Regions from separate parts of the Micromonospora sp. WMMD961 genome, predicted to be linked through region 3. Evidence: riboswitches for the same ligand, from Rfam matches in the RefSeq annotation. Region 3 holds a riboswitch; each other region holds the start of a gene.

Region 1 (4,545 bases), 1.2 Mb from region 3:
CCTCGGGGCCGCGCGCAACGGCGATCACTGTCGACGGCTCCGGGTTCGTGCCGAACGAGGTGGTCACGATCGCCTTCGGCAACGGTGTCGCGCTCAGCACCGTGCGCGCGAACGGTGACGGTGTCATCTCCGGTACGACGGTGAGCGTGCCCGGATCGGCCAAGGCCGGGCCGACGAGCGTCACGCTGACCGGTGCGACGTCGGCGACGAAGGTGTCCCGACCGTTCACGGTCACCGGCTAGAACGGATTCGACGCGTAGGGCGGGCCGTGCTCACGGCCCGCCCTACGCCATTCGACCTCACGGGTTCGCTGGGACAGTCCGCGTCTCGATGCCGTACGGCCACGGCGCTCCTCGGGGTCAGTCGGGCAGCTCCCAGATGAACACGAGTCCTGCGGGCGTCGCCTGGAACGAGTGAAGAGTCCAGCCGTTCTCCGTGCCCTCGTCCAGGACGGGCTGAATCATCTCCTCGGCGATCCTGTCTTCATCCTTGGCGGTGAGCACAGCCTTGATGATCCTGTTCTGCGCCTTGTAACGGGCCATCGCTGCCTCCGTGAATCGTGGGAACGCCGCCGGAGTCAAGCATGCTTGACTCCGGCGGCTAAGGTCAAGCGTGCTTGACGCGACAACGCAGAGGGAGGGCCGTGGAAGCCTGCGACGTGACCACGAAATATCGGGACTCCAACCGGGCTGCTGTCCGGCTGGCGCTGTGGACGCTGGCCTGGGTGGTCAGCCTTGCCGCAGCCAGATTCGGCCCTGAATTGCTGCGGGAGGCGCAGAGGTCGCCAATGGCGAGCTGGATCCTGGTCGGAGTCAACGCTCTTGTCGGTGCCGCCTGGATCGTCGCTTTCGCGAGCTTTCTCCGAGCAATTGATGATCTCTGGCGCAAGGTCATGCAGGATTCGCTGGCGGTCACCCTCGGGGTGGGCTGGGTCGTCGGCTTCGCCTATGTCGCAGCCGACGCCGCCAGGCTCATCACCCACGACCTCAACATCGCACTCTTTCCTCTGCTCTTGGGGGTCGTCTACGTCGTCACGTCCGTCATCGGCTGGATCAGGTACCGATGAAGAACCGGATCGCCGCCCTCCGAGCCGAACAGGCGTGGACGCAAGCTGACCTGGCTCAGCGCGTTGGCGTCTCACGACAGTCGATCAACGCGATCGAGACCGGGAAGTTCGACCCGAGCCTGCCCGTCGCGTTCCGTCTGGCCAGGCTCTTCGGTCTGCCGATCGAACAGATATTTGTCGACGAGTCGACCGACACGCAGATGCCCTAGCCCAGGCGACCATCGCGGCCCGTGACACAGAGCCCGCCGAACAGCGGTGTGGCGATGGCTCAGGCCACCCGGGGCGGGCCCAGTCGGAGGTGCCAGCGCGACCCACGGCCGGTCAGCCGGACGATCGCCAACGGCTCCACGTCCACCTGCCGGTACGTCGCCAGGGGCAGGTCCAGGGCGTGCACGACCGCGACCCGGATCACCAGCGGGTGGGCGACTGCGGTGATCCGCTGGTGAGCGCCTCGTTGCCGGTCCAGCCAGCGACCGACGCGGTCCCGCAGGGCGGCGACGGATTGACCGCCGTGCGGTGCGGACTCCGGTTCGGACATCCATTCGTGCAGCGCCTGCGGTTGCTCGACGGCGATCTCCTCGATCGACCGCCCGGTCCAGTCGCCGTAGTCGCAGTCCGCCAACGCCGCCTCGATGGTGGGCAGCAACCCGAGCGCGTCGGCGGTCTGGGTGGCCGCCGCCGCCGGACTGGACAGGCAGGCGCGGTCCACGCCGAGGTGCCCACGTCGGTCCGGTCGATCCTGGGCCAGGGCGAGGGCGGCCCGCCGGCCGCCCTCGTCCAGGCCGTCGTCAGGCCCGCCGAAGCGGGCCTGACGCAGGGCGGTGGTGTGCGCGTGGGCGACCAGCCGGAGGCTGGTCGCGGTCACGTGCTCGGAAGTGCTGCGGCGGTCCGACGACGCCGGTCGTGGTGCATCAGGGCGCCGAACAGCAGACCGATCCCGGTCCAGAGCACCACCTGGGTGCCGAGGGAGGCCAGCCGGAAGTCCCACAGCAATGTCGCGGGGAAATCGGCGGGAACTTCCTGGAACGACGGAAGCACCACGTAGGACACCACGGTGACCAGCAGGAATCCGCCGACGGCCGCGGCGGCGCGCTGCCACAGCGGGGCCTGGGCGCCGACCGACCGGTAACCCAGCGAGCCCGCCCACACGGCGACCAGACCGAGCACCACCATCAGCAGGTAGGTGACGGTGCGTTGGTCGATGGTGGCCGGGTCGCCGACCGCCGGCGGGTTCGCCGGGTACTTGAGGAACGGCACGATCACCGCGCCGAGCAGCGCCGCGCCGGCCAGCAACAGGGCCGACCGTCCGTCGTCGTAGCTGCGCCGTCGGCGTGACAGCAGGACGTACGCGGTGGCCAGCAGACCGCCCATCGCGGCACCGAACAGGCCGGTGGCCAGGAACAGGCCGCTGCGCTGCCCGTTGCGGCTGACCAGGGCGTCCTCGTGGTCGTGCGCGCCCGCGACGGGCTCGGTGTGCGCCGACGCCGCCTCCTCGATGGCGATGGCCGCCTCGACGTGCGGTTCGCCCGCGACATAGGCGAACGTCCCGGCGAGCAGCCCGGCGATCAGGCCGGCGAGCAGCCCGCGGACGAGGACGGTGACGAACGGGGGAGCGGTGCTGGCGTTCAGTGGCACGGAACACCCAGCAGGTGCCGGCCGTCGTGCATCAGCTCGTGCAGGTACATGCCATTGCGCGACACCGCACCCTGGTCGAAGGCGACGAGGTAGGCCAGCAGGGCGAGCGCGACGACGGTCGCCGTCACCGTCCACAACAGACGAGTGGTGCCAGCGGGGGTCACCAACGGCCGGCTGGACGTGGAACTGGACATGTGATCACAGACCTCCCCGGGGATGACGCGTCCCCATCGCAAGGCTGCGGACGACCGAGCGTCCTGGCTCGCGGCCCCTCGTCATGGGGGAACCGCTCACAGTGGCGCGACCGCGCCGGAATCACACCGGCTTCCCTCGCGTCGCCGCAGATAGTGGGTCGACGGTATCGGCGCCGCCTCAGGCGGTCAACCCGGCCACGGGCGCGGACGCGCCACCGGCCGACGCACAGGGGTTGGCGTCGGTACCGGCGGATCCGACACGGCGAAGGTGTACGCGGTCATCCGCGAGGGTGGCTGCGGAGTTTCGCCGCCGAGCCGAACACGACGGCGAAGCTCTCCGGCCTGGTGACCGAGGTGAGCGGTGGCCCCTGGACAGCGGCGGACCTGCGGCCGGCCGTCGAGCACGCGCTCGACGTGTTCGGGCCGGGCCGGCTGATGTTCGGCTCGGACTGGCGGTGTGTCTGCTCGCCACCTCGTACACCCGCTGGGTGCGGGTCCTCGGCGATCTGCTGGACCCACTGGCCGACGACGAGCGTGCGGCGATCTGGCGGCGGACAGCCTGCCGGGAGTACCGGCTTACGGCGTCGTGATCCGGCAGCGGCTCGCGGGCTGTGCCGTCGGCAGGTCTCGGCGAGACGGCCGTGCCCGCGACCGCCTCCGGGCATAGGATGTTATCGATAACATGCTCGCGTTGATCCACCGGAAGGTGCGAGGTGCGCATGGTCGTTGGGGCCGGACTCGCCGATCCGGTGTGGACCGTCGCTGGCCGATTGTCCGCCGGTCGCACGTCGGGCGGTCGGGTCCGTGCCACTCGGCCGCAGTTGTGCCGTTGTGATCAGACCTATGCGTCGGGCGGCGCTGGTAACGATGACAAAACATGGTTGTAAGACCTTGGCAACGCGCATTGGCGCATGGCATGGTAACGGCTGATCAAGGAAAACATCTGATCTATCGTCACGGTGAGGCAGGTTCAGGCCAGGCCCTCTCCTCTCTTGGGAGGCTCGGTCGCTCATAGGTGCTCGGCACCACGACGGGTCCTCCGTCGAGTGCTGGCCCCACGCTTGGGGAGGTCAGGTCCGACGATGAGTACCGTCGAGGCATCCGCCGGCACGCAGCGCGGCGAACTCGCTGACTGGTTCCGGGAGCGGATCTCCCACGCCGTCTCCGAGTTCACCGCCGCCACCGCGTTGGTCGTCCTGTTCGTCGCGTTGACCTTCGCGAGCCCCTACTTCCTGACGGCGGACAACCTCTTCAACATCGGGGCACAGACGGCGGTGATCGCCATCATCGCCACGGCGCAGACGATGATCATCATCACGAAGGGCATCGACCTGTCCGTGGGGTCGGTGGCCGCGCTCGCCGGCGTGCTGGGCGCGATGGTCGTCCGCGACCTCGGCTTCTCCCTCTGGGCCGCGACGGCGGTCGCGATCGGCGTCGGCGCACTGGCCGGGCTGTTGAACGGGCTGCTGGTGACGGCGGCCCGGATACCGCCGTTCATCGCGACGCTGGGCACGATGTCCGTCGGCCGCGGTCTCGTCTTCATCATCACCGGCGCGGTCGGCGTCTACGGCCTGCCCCGGTCGTTCCAGCTGCTGGGCAACGGAGAGATCATCGGTGTTCCGTTCGCCGTCGTGATCACCGTCCTCGTGG
Region 2 (4,545 bases), 310 kb from region 3:
CCCGTACCCGTGCCCAGGCCCAGCCGCTGGGTCGCGTAGAGCGGAAGGTAGGTGTTCACCGCCGCCAGCCCGGTGCCCAGCAACAGCGAGAACGCCACCAACCAGGCCAACCAACCGGTCGGTGCCGACAGCCGCCACCATGAGCCGGCCGCTACCCGGCGCGCGACAGTCGGAACCGACCACCACACCGCGATCACCGTCGCCAGCGGGACCAACGCCGACACCCGCAACGCCACCCGCCAGTCGGCCAGAGCAGCCACCGCCGGCAGTACGAGCCCGCACGTGAACGCCGCCAACTGCACCCCCGCCTGCTTCACCCCGATGGCGCTACCCCGACGCTGCGGCGGAACCGCGCCGGAGACCAACACATTCGTCGCCGGATTGGCCAGTGCCTGCCCCACGCCCGCCACCGCCACCGCCACCAGAAGCCACCCGTAACCGGGCGCCGCGGACGCGCCGAGCAGGGCCACCAGCACGGCCACGCACATCGCCAGAAGTCCCCGCCGCGCTCCACCCAGGTCGATCAGGTGCCCGGCGATGAGAGACACCACCGCCGCGACCGCGAAGGACACCGTCACCACGGCACCCACCGCCGTTCGGGACAGACCCAGGTCGGCAACCAGGAACGGGGCCAACGCCGATGTGGCGTACAGCGCCGTCATCGACGTGGCCATCGCCGCCGTCGCCACACCCGTCGGAGCCCACCACCGCTCAGCCGTCATCACACGCCCCGTTCCGGTCTGACACCACGTCCGTCGAGTATCAGTCGGGCGACGGCAGACGCCAGTTCCCGTAGCCGCAAGAAGTGTCGACCAGTGCCTGCTCGGGATACACGAGAGTCTGGCCGACGTCGCCCCCGTCGACGACCCGGCGGCCCGTACGTCGACTGTCGCCCGTTGGGTCGTGGCGCGATCACGGGAGCTGCCGCAGGGTCGTTCGTCAGATGCAGGGGGTGCCACGCGCTGTCGGAGTGGACGCGGCTTGGTCGTGCCTGGTAGGCAGGCGGGTGTGCGGATCGTCTCACTGCTGCCGGCGGCCACGGACATCGTGGCCATGCTCGGCCTGACCGGGTATCTGGTCGGCCGCACGCACGAGTGTGACTGGCCGCCGGGGGACCTGGCCGGTGTTCCGGTGGTGACCGGAACGTCTCTGCCCGAGGCGTTGACGAGCCGGGAGATCTCAGCGGCGATCGCCGGCGACGCGCACCGAGGATCGTCGTTGTACCAGCTCGACGTGACGACGCTGGAGGACCTGAAGCCGGATCTGATCCTGACCCAGGACCTGTGCGACGTGTGCGCGGTCTCCTATGCCCGGGTGAATGACGCGGTTCGGTTGATCGACCTCGACACCAGGGTGGTGTCGCTGGAGGCGAGGACCATCGGCGGGATACTGGACACGGTCGGCGCCGTAGCCGCCCTGACCGGCACGACCGGCAGGGCGGCGGAGATCCGGGCGGACGCCGAGCGTCGTCTCGGCGCGCTGCCCGGCGCGCTGCCCGGCGCGCCTACGGTGCTGTTCGTCGAGTGGCTCGACCCGTTGATGCCGGGCGGGCACTGGGTGCCGGAGCAGATCACCCTCGGGGGTGGACGGCCTTTGCTGCTCGGCCCGGGGGCGCACAGCACCCCACATCAGTGGTCGGTGGTCGCCGACCTGGCTCCGGACGTGGTGGTGTTCGGGCCGTGTGGGTTCACGCCCGAACGGACCATCGACGAGCTGTCCGTGGCAGCCGGGCAACCCGGCTGGGTCGACCTGCCTGCGGTTCGTCGGGGCCAGGTGTGGGTGGTCGACGGGCCCGCCTACTTCAACCGCCCCGGCCCGAGGGTCGTCGACGGTGCGGAGATCCTCGCCGCCATCCTCGCCGGCCGCCCGGATTCCCGCGCTCGTCAGGTTTCCGCCGGCGTAGGTTGACGCCGCCTGGCCGACGCGGGCATCGTCGCACGCCAGGGTGGGGCGGCGGCGTGCCGCGCCGCCCCACCCTGCGCTCAGGTGAGCGTGCTTCGGACCTCGGCGGCGCCAGCGACGAGGCGGGCAGCACCTCGCCGAACTCGGAGTAGCACAGGTGGGTGTGGATCTGGGTAGCGTCGGCGACTCCGCTGGCGGCGAGCCGGAACGCCTCGCCCTGACCCTCCCGGGGGGCCGACGGCGGCGCACGTGGTGCGGGCAGGTCTTCGGACGCGCGGGCGTGACCGGGGCGAACCGATCTCCTACTGGCCGTCGCTTCCCAGACGCTCACGCGTCCAGTGCGTATTACGGCGGTCGTGCCCACTCACCGCTGCGGGGCAGTCGCGGTGTCGCACTGGGTGCCCTCTCACGACGTCGCACCGAGACGGTGCGGCGAACCAGCACTGCCGACCATCGTACGGCCGTGAGCTGATCCTCGGTGCCGCAGGCTTATCAGACCCTCGACACGACTCGACCGGTTTCGGGGCTCCTCGGCAGCGACGGCGCGCCAACCCAGGTCGCCGAGCTGGGCGAGATCGTCTGGGTGTTCCTCCGAACCCCTGTTTTAGGCCGAGTCCGAGTGGCCAGCACGCCGACGCCAGCGTCCGCGCCGACGTGCTCGACGTGCGCGGGCCGATCAAGTCACGTCCCCCGACGACATCCAGACCCTTGTTGCAAGATAATGGCAACAGCCAAACTAAGGCAGCACTGAGAGGAAGTATTCATGGCCGTGTACAACCTGCCCGACCTGCCCTACGACTACGGCGCACTCGAACCCGCCATGTCCGGCGAGATCCTGGAGCTGCACCACGACAAGCACCACGCCGCGTACGTCAAGGGCGCCAACGACGGGCTCGACCGGCTCGCCGAGGCCCGCGACAAGGGCGACTACGCGACGCTGGTCGGGTTGGAGAAGACGTTCGCGTTCAACCTGTCCGGGCACGTACTGCACTCGATCTTCTGGAACAACCTGTCCCCCGACGGCGGCGATCGTCCCGACGGTGAGTTGGCGGCGGCGATCGACGAGCACTTCGGCTCGTTCGACGGGTTCGCCGGTCAGTTGTCCGCGGCGACCAAGGGTGTGCAGGGTTCGGGTTGGGGTGTGCTGGCCTGGGAGCCGCTCAGCCAGCGGCTGATCGTGGAGCAGGTCTACGACCACCACGGCAATGTCGGACAGGGCTCCACCCCGATCCTGGTGTTCGACGCCTGGGAGCACGCCTACTACCTGCAGTACCGCAACGTCCGCCCGGACTACGTGGACCGGCTGTGGAACCTGGTCAACTGGACCGACGTGATCTCCCGCTTCGACGCCGCCCGCGCCGCCACCCCGAAGATCTGACCCGGGCGTGAGCGGGTACACCCCCGAGGCGGCCGAGATCGTCCAACGCGCCGCCGGGGTCATCGCCGCCAAGCATCGCGGTGATCTCGCCGGCGCGGAGGAACTGATGTCGGCGTTCAGCTCCGAGCAGGCCCGCACTCTCGGCTTTTACCTGCTGGCCGATCTCGCTCTGGGCCTGGTGAAGGCGCAGAGCGGCCAGTCGATGGACGACCTGGTCCGGGAGCTGTCCCTGCTCCTGGCCGAGACTGCCCAGTCCCCGCCAGCATGATGATCCGCTGGGTTCCGCCCACGGGCGGAACCCAGCGGGCAGCCGCAACGCCCACCGCCCAGCCAGAGGGTCCCGATGCGCCGAAAGATCGAACACCGTGTCGGGACTGTGGACGGGCAGCCGATGATCGTGCTGACAGCGGCCGACTTCGAGCGGCTCGACGCCGCCCGTCGGCAACTCGGTGCCAGTGAGGCCCAAGCGCATCAGCTTCGCCAGCAGTTGAAGGACACCCGACGTCGAGTAGCCCGCCTGGAGGGCCTGCTCGCGGCGTGCGCAAGCCTCGGGCTACCGGGCCCGGACGCAGGCCGTCGCTGTCCTCACCAGAGTGACGACCTGGTTAGTTGATCAACCCGATGTTCAGGTCGTGGTCTGTCCGGCGCACCGTTCGCGGTTCACCTCGTCATCCTCACCTGAGCGGCGGCGGACGGTTCGACCGGCGGATGGTCAGCGACGGCCGGGCCGCCGCTGACCATCGCGCTACCCGGCGCTCAGGCGCCGTAGCGCAGGTAGATCGTGTCGCCGACGGTCACGGTCGTGCCGCGGGTCGCGGTGACCGGGGAGCCGCCGTCGCGGGCGACCTTCCAGGTCGAGGAGCCGCTGTTGGCCAGGCCGTTGACAGCGGTGATGGTGCCGGTGCCGCTGGTCGGGTTGAGGGCCGTGACGCAGCCGCTCGGGGTGGCCGCGCCGACGGCGGCGTCCAGTACTGCGCCGAGGGTGGTGGTGGCGGCGGTCGGCGTCAGGGTGACCGCGCACGGCTTGATGCTGCCGCTGCCGTTGTCGATGATGACGGCGAGCCGGGTGGCGGTGCCGGCGGTGAATCCGCTCGCCGCGACCCAGGTGGGCGCGCCGGCGGTGACCGGCGTCGGGGGAGCGGCGGTGTAGCCGGCGCCGGCCAGGGCCCGCACCGCGTCGATGGAGGCGTACGCCGAGGGGGTGGTGTTGGTGGGCAGGTACTTGAACCCGCCGCCGGTCAGCTGCTGGGCCCGGAGGAAGTCGA
Region 3 (4,545 bases):
GGTAGCCGCTCAGGTCGCGGCCGACCACGATCATGTGCAACGGCTTGTCGTGGACGACCGTGAAGCGGGTCGCCGGCTGCCGGTCGGTCCCGACGATCCGGAAGCGGTAGTCGGCGCGTACCCCGGCGGGTTGGGACCGCTCCAGCGGTTGCAGGGTGTACCCGCCGGCGCTGACCGTCGTTCCGGTCGCCAGCGTCTCGCCCGCCGCGCCGTCACCTCGGTGCGTGTGCGGGCCGGTGCCCGCCGGGTGCTGGTGCCCGTCGGTCGCGGACACGCCCTGCCCGGAGGCGGGCGGAGCGCCCGCCGGCTGGCGGGCGGTGTTCGCCGGGCTCTGGTCGCCGGTGCCGATGCGAGCCAGCCCGAACCCGGCCAGCAGGGCTACCACCAGGCCGCCGACGAGCAGCGCCAGGTGGCCGTTGCTCAGCCGGGACCCGGGTGTCACGGCGGCGAGGTCCGTGTCGGGCCGTGCCCCGCGGTCGACAGTCGACCCGTCGTCGGTGGCGGTGAGGGCCTTCGTCTCCTGGTCGGCGGTGGCCAGGGCCTTCGGTTCCTGGTCGGTGGGCGTCGGGTCGACCGCGACGCCCGTGCGGGCCGTGACGACCGCGTTGCCGGTACGCGCCGCCGGCACGGCGGCCGGTCGCCGCTTACCGCCCGTGGGCTGCGCACCGACGCCGCTCGCCGCGCCGGCCTTGCCCGCGGAGGTCTTGGCAGCGGCCGTCTTCGCGGCGATGGTCCTGCCCCCGCCGGTCTTGCCGGCGGGCCTGTTCGTGGTACGCGCACCGCCGCCGCGTCGACCTGAGGTCCCCGGTGCGGTACGGCCCCGGCCGGTGGGTTTGCCGGTGGACGCCGTCCGGCGACGCCAGACGACGAATCCGGCCGCCGCCACGAGCGCCGCGATCGCCGCCGCCCAGCCGGCCCAGGCCAGTGCTCCCGAATCGCGCTCCTCGGCCGGCCCGGTCGGCGGGGCCACCGCAGCCCCGGACGGCTGGGTCACCGGCTGCGCCGAGGTTGTCGGCACCGCCGACGCCTGCCCGGACGACCCGTGCTGCTCGGTGGCGGCCACCAGCGCCGGGTCCGGCTGGGTCGTCGGCGGGCTCCACCCCTTGGGCGCCGCCGTCACCGGCCCGTTGTAGCGGAAGGTCAGCGTGCCCCGCACGGTGTCGCCGTCCGAGGCGACCGACAGGTAGCTCACCGAGTACTGGCCCTTGGCCGGCAGGTGGCTGACGGCCACCGTCGACGGGAACCCGGTCGTGTACTCACGTGGCTCGAACTGCCCGTTGACCAGGAAGTACTCCCGTACCGGCTTGTCCAGCGGCTTCGGCTCCCCGTACGACCAGCTGTTGTCGACCCGGATGCCGCCCGGGGCGGTGACGGTGAAGAACGCGTTGGGCGCGGTCTTCTCCGTGAAGAAGAGCTGCACCGCCGTCAACGGCTCGCTCACCGTGGCCCCACCCGCCGGCGTGGACATGGCGAGAGTCCCGTGAGCCGCGGCGGGTTGGGCGGACGCGAGGAGAGCGACCGCCGAGGCGAGGAGGAGCGCGAGGACACCCGAGAGCACCCGCCCCGGAGTCTGAGGGAGACGACGCATCTGAATATCCTGACCCGAGTGAGGCTTTTTTCAAGAGCTGGCGATCTTTTCCTCACATGGCAAAAGCTGACGACGCCGCGCTGGTATCCCCGCGCTGTGCCCCCGGTGCCACGACTTCCCTGGCCAGCTATGCTGCGGGCGGCGCTGGTTCGTCCCGTCGTGACCGGCGGGGCGTCGTAAGAGGGAACCCGGTGGAAGTCCGGGACTGCCCCGCAGCGGTGAGTGGGAACGAACGCCGTCATCAGCACTGGGCCGTCGGCCTGGGAAGCGACGGCCGGTAGGAGACCGGCGCGACCGGTCAGGCCCGCGAGTCCGAAGACCTGCCTGCGCTGCGTACACGACCGTGTGCGCCGCCGTCGGCCTCGCGGGTGGGCTCAGCGGGTGACGTGCCGTCCGTCGGCGCGTGCTCGTCAGTGTTTCCGCGTTCCGGTGGTGTGGTTTCCCGAGGGACGGACTACCGCTGTGCACGACACCGCCACGATCGCCGGCCGAGCGCCGTCGGCGTCGCACCTGACCCTGTCGCAGATCATGGACCAGCACCACACCAACCTGATGGGTACGGTGCACGGCGGCCGGATCCTCAACCTCATCGACTCGGTGGCCGGGGTGGTCGCCGCCCGGCACTCCGACGGGCCGGCGGTCACCGCCGCGATCGACGAGACCGCGTTCCTGCGCGCGGTGCGGGTCGGTGACGTCGTGCACGTCGACGCCCGCATCACCTGGGCCGGACGCAGCTCGATGGAGGTCGCGGTCAAGGTCACCGCCGACCGCTGGGACCGGGCCGTGCCGCCCACCGACGTGGCCACCGCCCACCTGGTCATGGTCGCCATCGACGACGACGGCCAGCCGAGGACGGTGCCGCCGCTGCTACCCGAGACCGACGGGGACCGGAGGCGCTACCGCGAGGCGGAGATCCGTCGGGAGCACCGGTTGGCCTTGCGGCGGGCGCTGCTCGACGGCGCCGAGGACGGCTGAGAGGTTCTCGGACCGCCCGTTGCGACCTTCCTCGGGTAGCTCGCCGCGATCGTCGTCCGGCCGGGCACGCCGGATGCGGACGCAGGACAACTCGGATGTCGCCCGGCCGGCAACCCAATTGGATAGCGTCCAGGTGATGTATCGATCACGGAGGGTGTGAACCGTCATGCGCGCTGCGGTGCTGCGGGAGTTCGACAGTCCACTGACGGTGGAGGACGTCGATCAGCCCGCTCCCGGGGCGGGGCAGGTGCTGGTGCGGATCATCGCCAGCGGGGTCAACCCACTCGACACGAAGATCCAGGCAGGAAAGGCCGCGCACGCGCGGGTCCAGCCGCCCGCGGTGCTCGGACTGGACCTGGCCGGCGTCGTCGCTGCGGTCGGCGCGGAGGTGGCCGGGTTCGCGCCGGGAGACGAGGTGTACGGGCTGTGCGGGGGAGTGGGCGACTTGCAGGGCTCGCTGGCCGAGTACGCCGCCGTGGACGCCCGGCTGCTGGCCCGCAAACCGAGCAGTCTGTCGATGCGGGAGGCCGCCGCGTTGCCACTGGCGGCGGTTACCTCCTGGGAGGGGCTGGTCGACCGGGCGGGGGTCCGCGCCGGGCAGAAGGTGCTGGTGCACGGCGGTGCCGGCGGGGTCGGATACGTGGGCGTGCAGCTTGCCCAGGCGCGCGGCGCCGAGGCGTACGCCACGGGCGGGCCGGCGAGCATGCGGGTGATCGAGAGCCTGGGCGCCGTGCCGATCGACTACACCTCGACCACGGTGGAGGAGTACGTCGAGAGGCACACCGGCGGCGAGGGGTTCGACGTCGTCGTCGACAACGTCGGTGGCGCGACGCTCGACGCGTCGTTCGCGGCGGTACGCACCTATCACGGGCACGTCGTCAGCGCGTTGGGTTGGGGGTCGCACTCGCTCGCCCCGCTGTCGTTTCGTGGCGCGACCTACTCCGGCGTGTTCACTTTGCTGCCGATGCTCACCGGACGGGGCCGCGAACACCACGGCGACATCCTGCGCGAGATCGCGACGCTGGCCGACGCCGGTGCCCTGCGCCCGCGACTGGATCCACGCACGTTCACGCTCGACACGGTCATGGACGCCCACCGGCTGGTCGCCGACGGCACCGCCGAGGGCAAGGTCGTCGTGGACGTCGCCGGTTGAGCAGAGCTGTTCGTTCGGGACGAAGGAGTCTAGCTCTGCGAGGAGCCGATCGACGGAGCTAGTTGTGCTGGGCCACCAAGATCATGCCGTCGTCAGGCCGTCGAAGGTGGATCGGCAGCGACAGAGGTTGACCAACGTTGACTGCCTGCGTCCCAGGTTGAGAGGTGTGATGCCCGCTTTGATCGCCTTCGCCGCCCACCGAGATCAATACAACGCCACGTCTTGAACACTTACTCCTGTGCCGTGGGAGTGAGCCAGGCCAGGGGTTGTCCGCTGAGGGCGGCGTCGGCAAGGCGGTGGGCGCTGGCGGTCTTCAGGGCGGCTCGTGAGCTGTCGATCCAGCGCTGCACGTTGTCGACGCCTTGGTGGCGGTACTCGACGGCTTGGACGAGGCATTCCAGCTTGTCAGCGTCACGAGCGACGACAGCTTCTAGTGTCTCGCCGGCTTCGTATTCGACGACTGCGGCGGTGATGACGTCGGCGACGGCCGGTGGGCAGGCGGCGACCTGGTCGGCGGTGACGGCGGTGTTGGGTACGGCGGTGAGATAGCGCTTGGCGATGTGTGGGATGTCGGTGATTCGGGTTTCCTGGGTGTCGTGCAGGACGCAGAGCATCGACACTCGGGCTGGGTCGGCGCCCTCCATGGCGGCGAGCATCATTCCGATGAGCGCCGTTCGGAAGGAGTGCTCGGCGATGGACTCGGGTTGCTTGACGCCAGCGAACCACCAGCCGGTGCGGGCGGCGCGTTTGAGGACGCCGGCTTCGAAGATGAAGTTCATCGCTCCGGCGGCGTCGTGGTCGTCGGTCATCTGCCCGTCCCTGTGCCGGT

Evidence for each region. Region 3 has a riboswitch for cobalamin ahead of O7614_RS20790 (acyl-CoA thioesterase). Riboswitches for the same ligand answer to the same signal wherever they lie in the genome.
Region 1: it holds a riboswitch for cobalamin, as region 3 does, so the genes downstream of both, O7614_RS15080 (CbtB-domain containing protein) here and O7614_RS20790 (acyl-CoA thioesterase) in region 3, are expected to answer to the same signal.
Region 2: it holds a riboswitch for cobalamin, as region 3 does, so the genes downstream of both, O7614_RS22130 (hypothetical protein) here and O7614_RS20790 (acyl-CoA thioesterase) in region 3, are expected to answer to the same signal.

Annotation. Positions count from the first base shown of each region.
Region 1 covers NZ_JARUBJ010000002.1:3,352,706-3,357,250, forward strand. The annotation lists gene O7614_RS15055 (GH92 family glycosyl hydrolase) at 1-242, shown strand, start outside; gene O7614_RS15060 (hypothetical protein) at 360-542, opposite strand; gene O7614_RS32225 (hypothetical protein) at 659-1,066, shown strand; gene O7614_RS32230 (helix-turn-helix transcriptional regulator) at 1,063-1,275, shown strand; gene O7614_RS15070 (histidine phosphatase family protein) at 1,335-1,931, opposite strand; gene O7614_RS15075 (CbtA family protein) at 1,928-2,701, opposite strand; gene O7614_RS15080 (CbtB-domain containing protein) at 2,692-2,895, opposite strand; cobalamin riboswitch at 2,930-3,082, opposite strand; gene O7614_RS15085 (hypothetical protein) at 3,351-3,485, shown strand; gene O7614_RS15090 (ABC transporter permease) at 3,978-4,545, shown strand, end outside.
Region 2 covers NZ_JARUBJ010000002.1:4,903,975-4,908,519, reverse strand. The annotation lists gene O7614_RS22140 (MFS transporter) at 1-722, opposite strand, end outside; gene O7614_RS22135 (ABC transporter substrate-binding protein) at 1,009-1,908, shown strand; gene O7614_RS22130 (hypothetical protein) at 1,802-2,164, opposite strand; cobalamin riboswitch at 2,142-2,359, opposite strand; gene O7614_RS22125 (superoxide dismutase) at 2,666-3,280, shown strand; gene O7614_RS22120 (superoxide dismutase) at 3,288-3,548, shown strand; gene O7614_RS22115 (hypothetical protein) at 4,037-4,545, opposite strand, start outside.
Region 3 covers NZ_JARUBJ010000002.1:4,589,085-4,593,629, reverse strand. The annotation lists gene O7614_RS20795 (copper resistance protein CopC) at 1-1,588, opposite strand, end outside; cobalamin riboswitch at 1,717-1,931, shown strand; gene O7614_RS20790 (acyl-CoA thioesterase) at 2,051-2,563, shown strand; gene O7614_RS20785 (zinc-dependent alcohol dehydrogenase family protein) at 2,730-3,716, shown strand; gene O7614_RS20780 (HD domain-containing protein) at 3,947-4,525, opposite strand.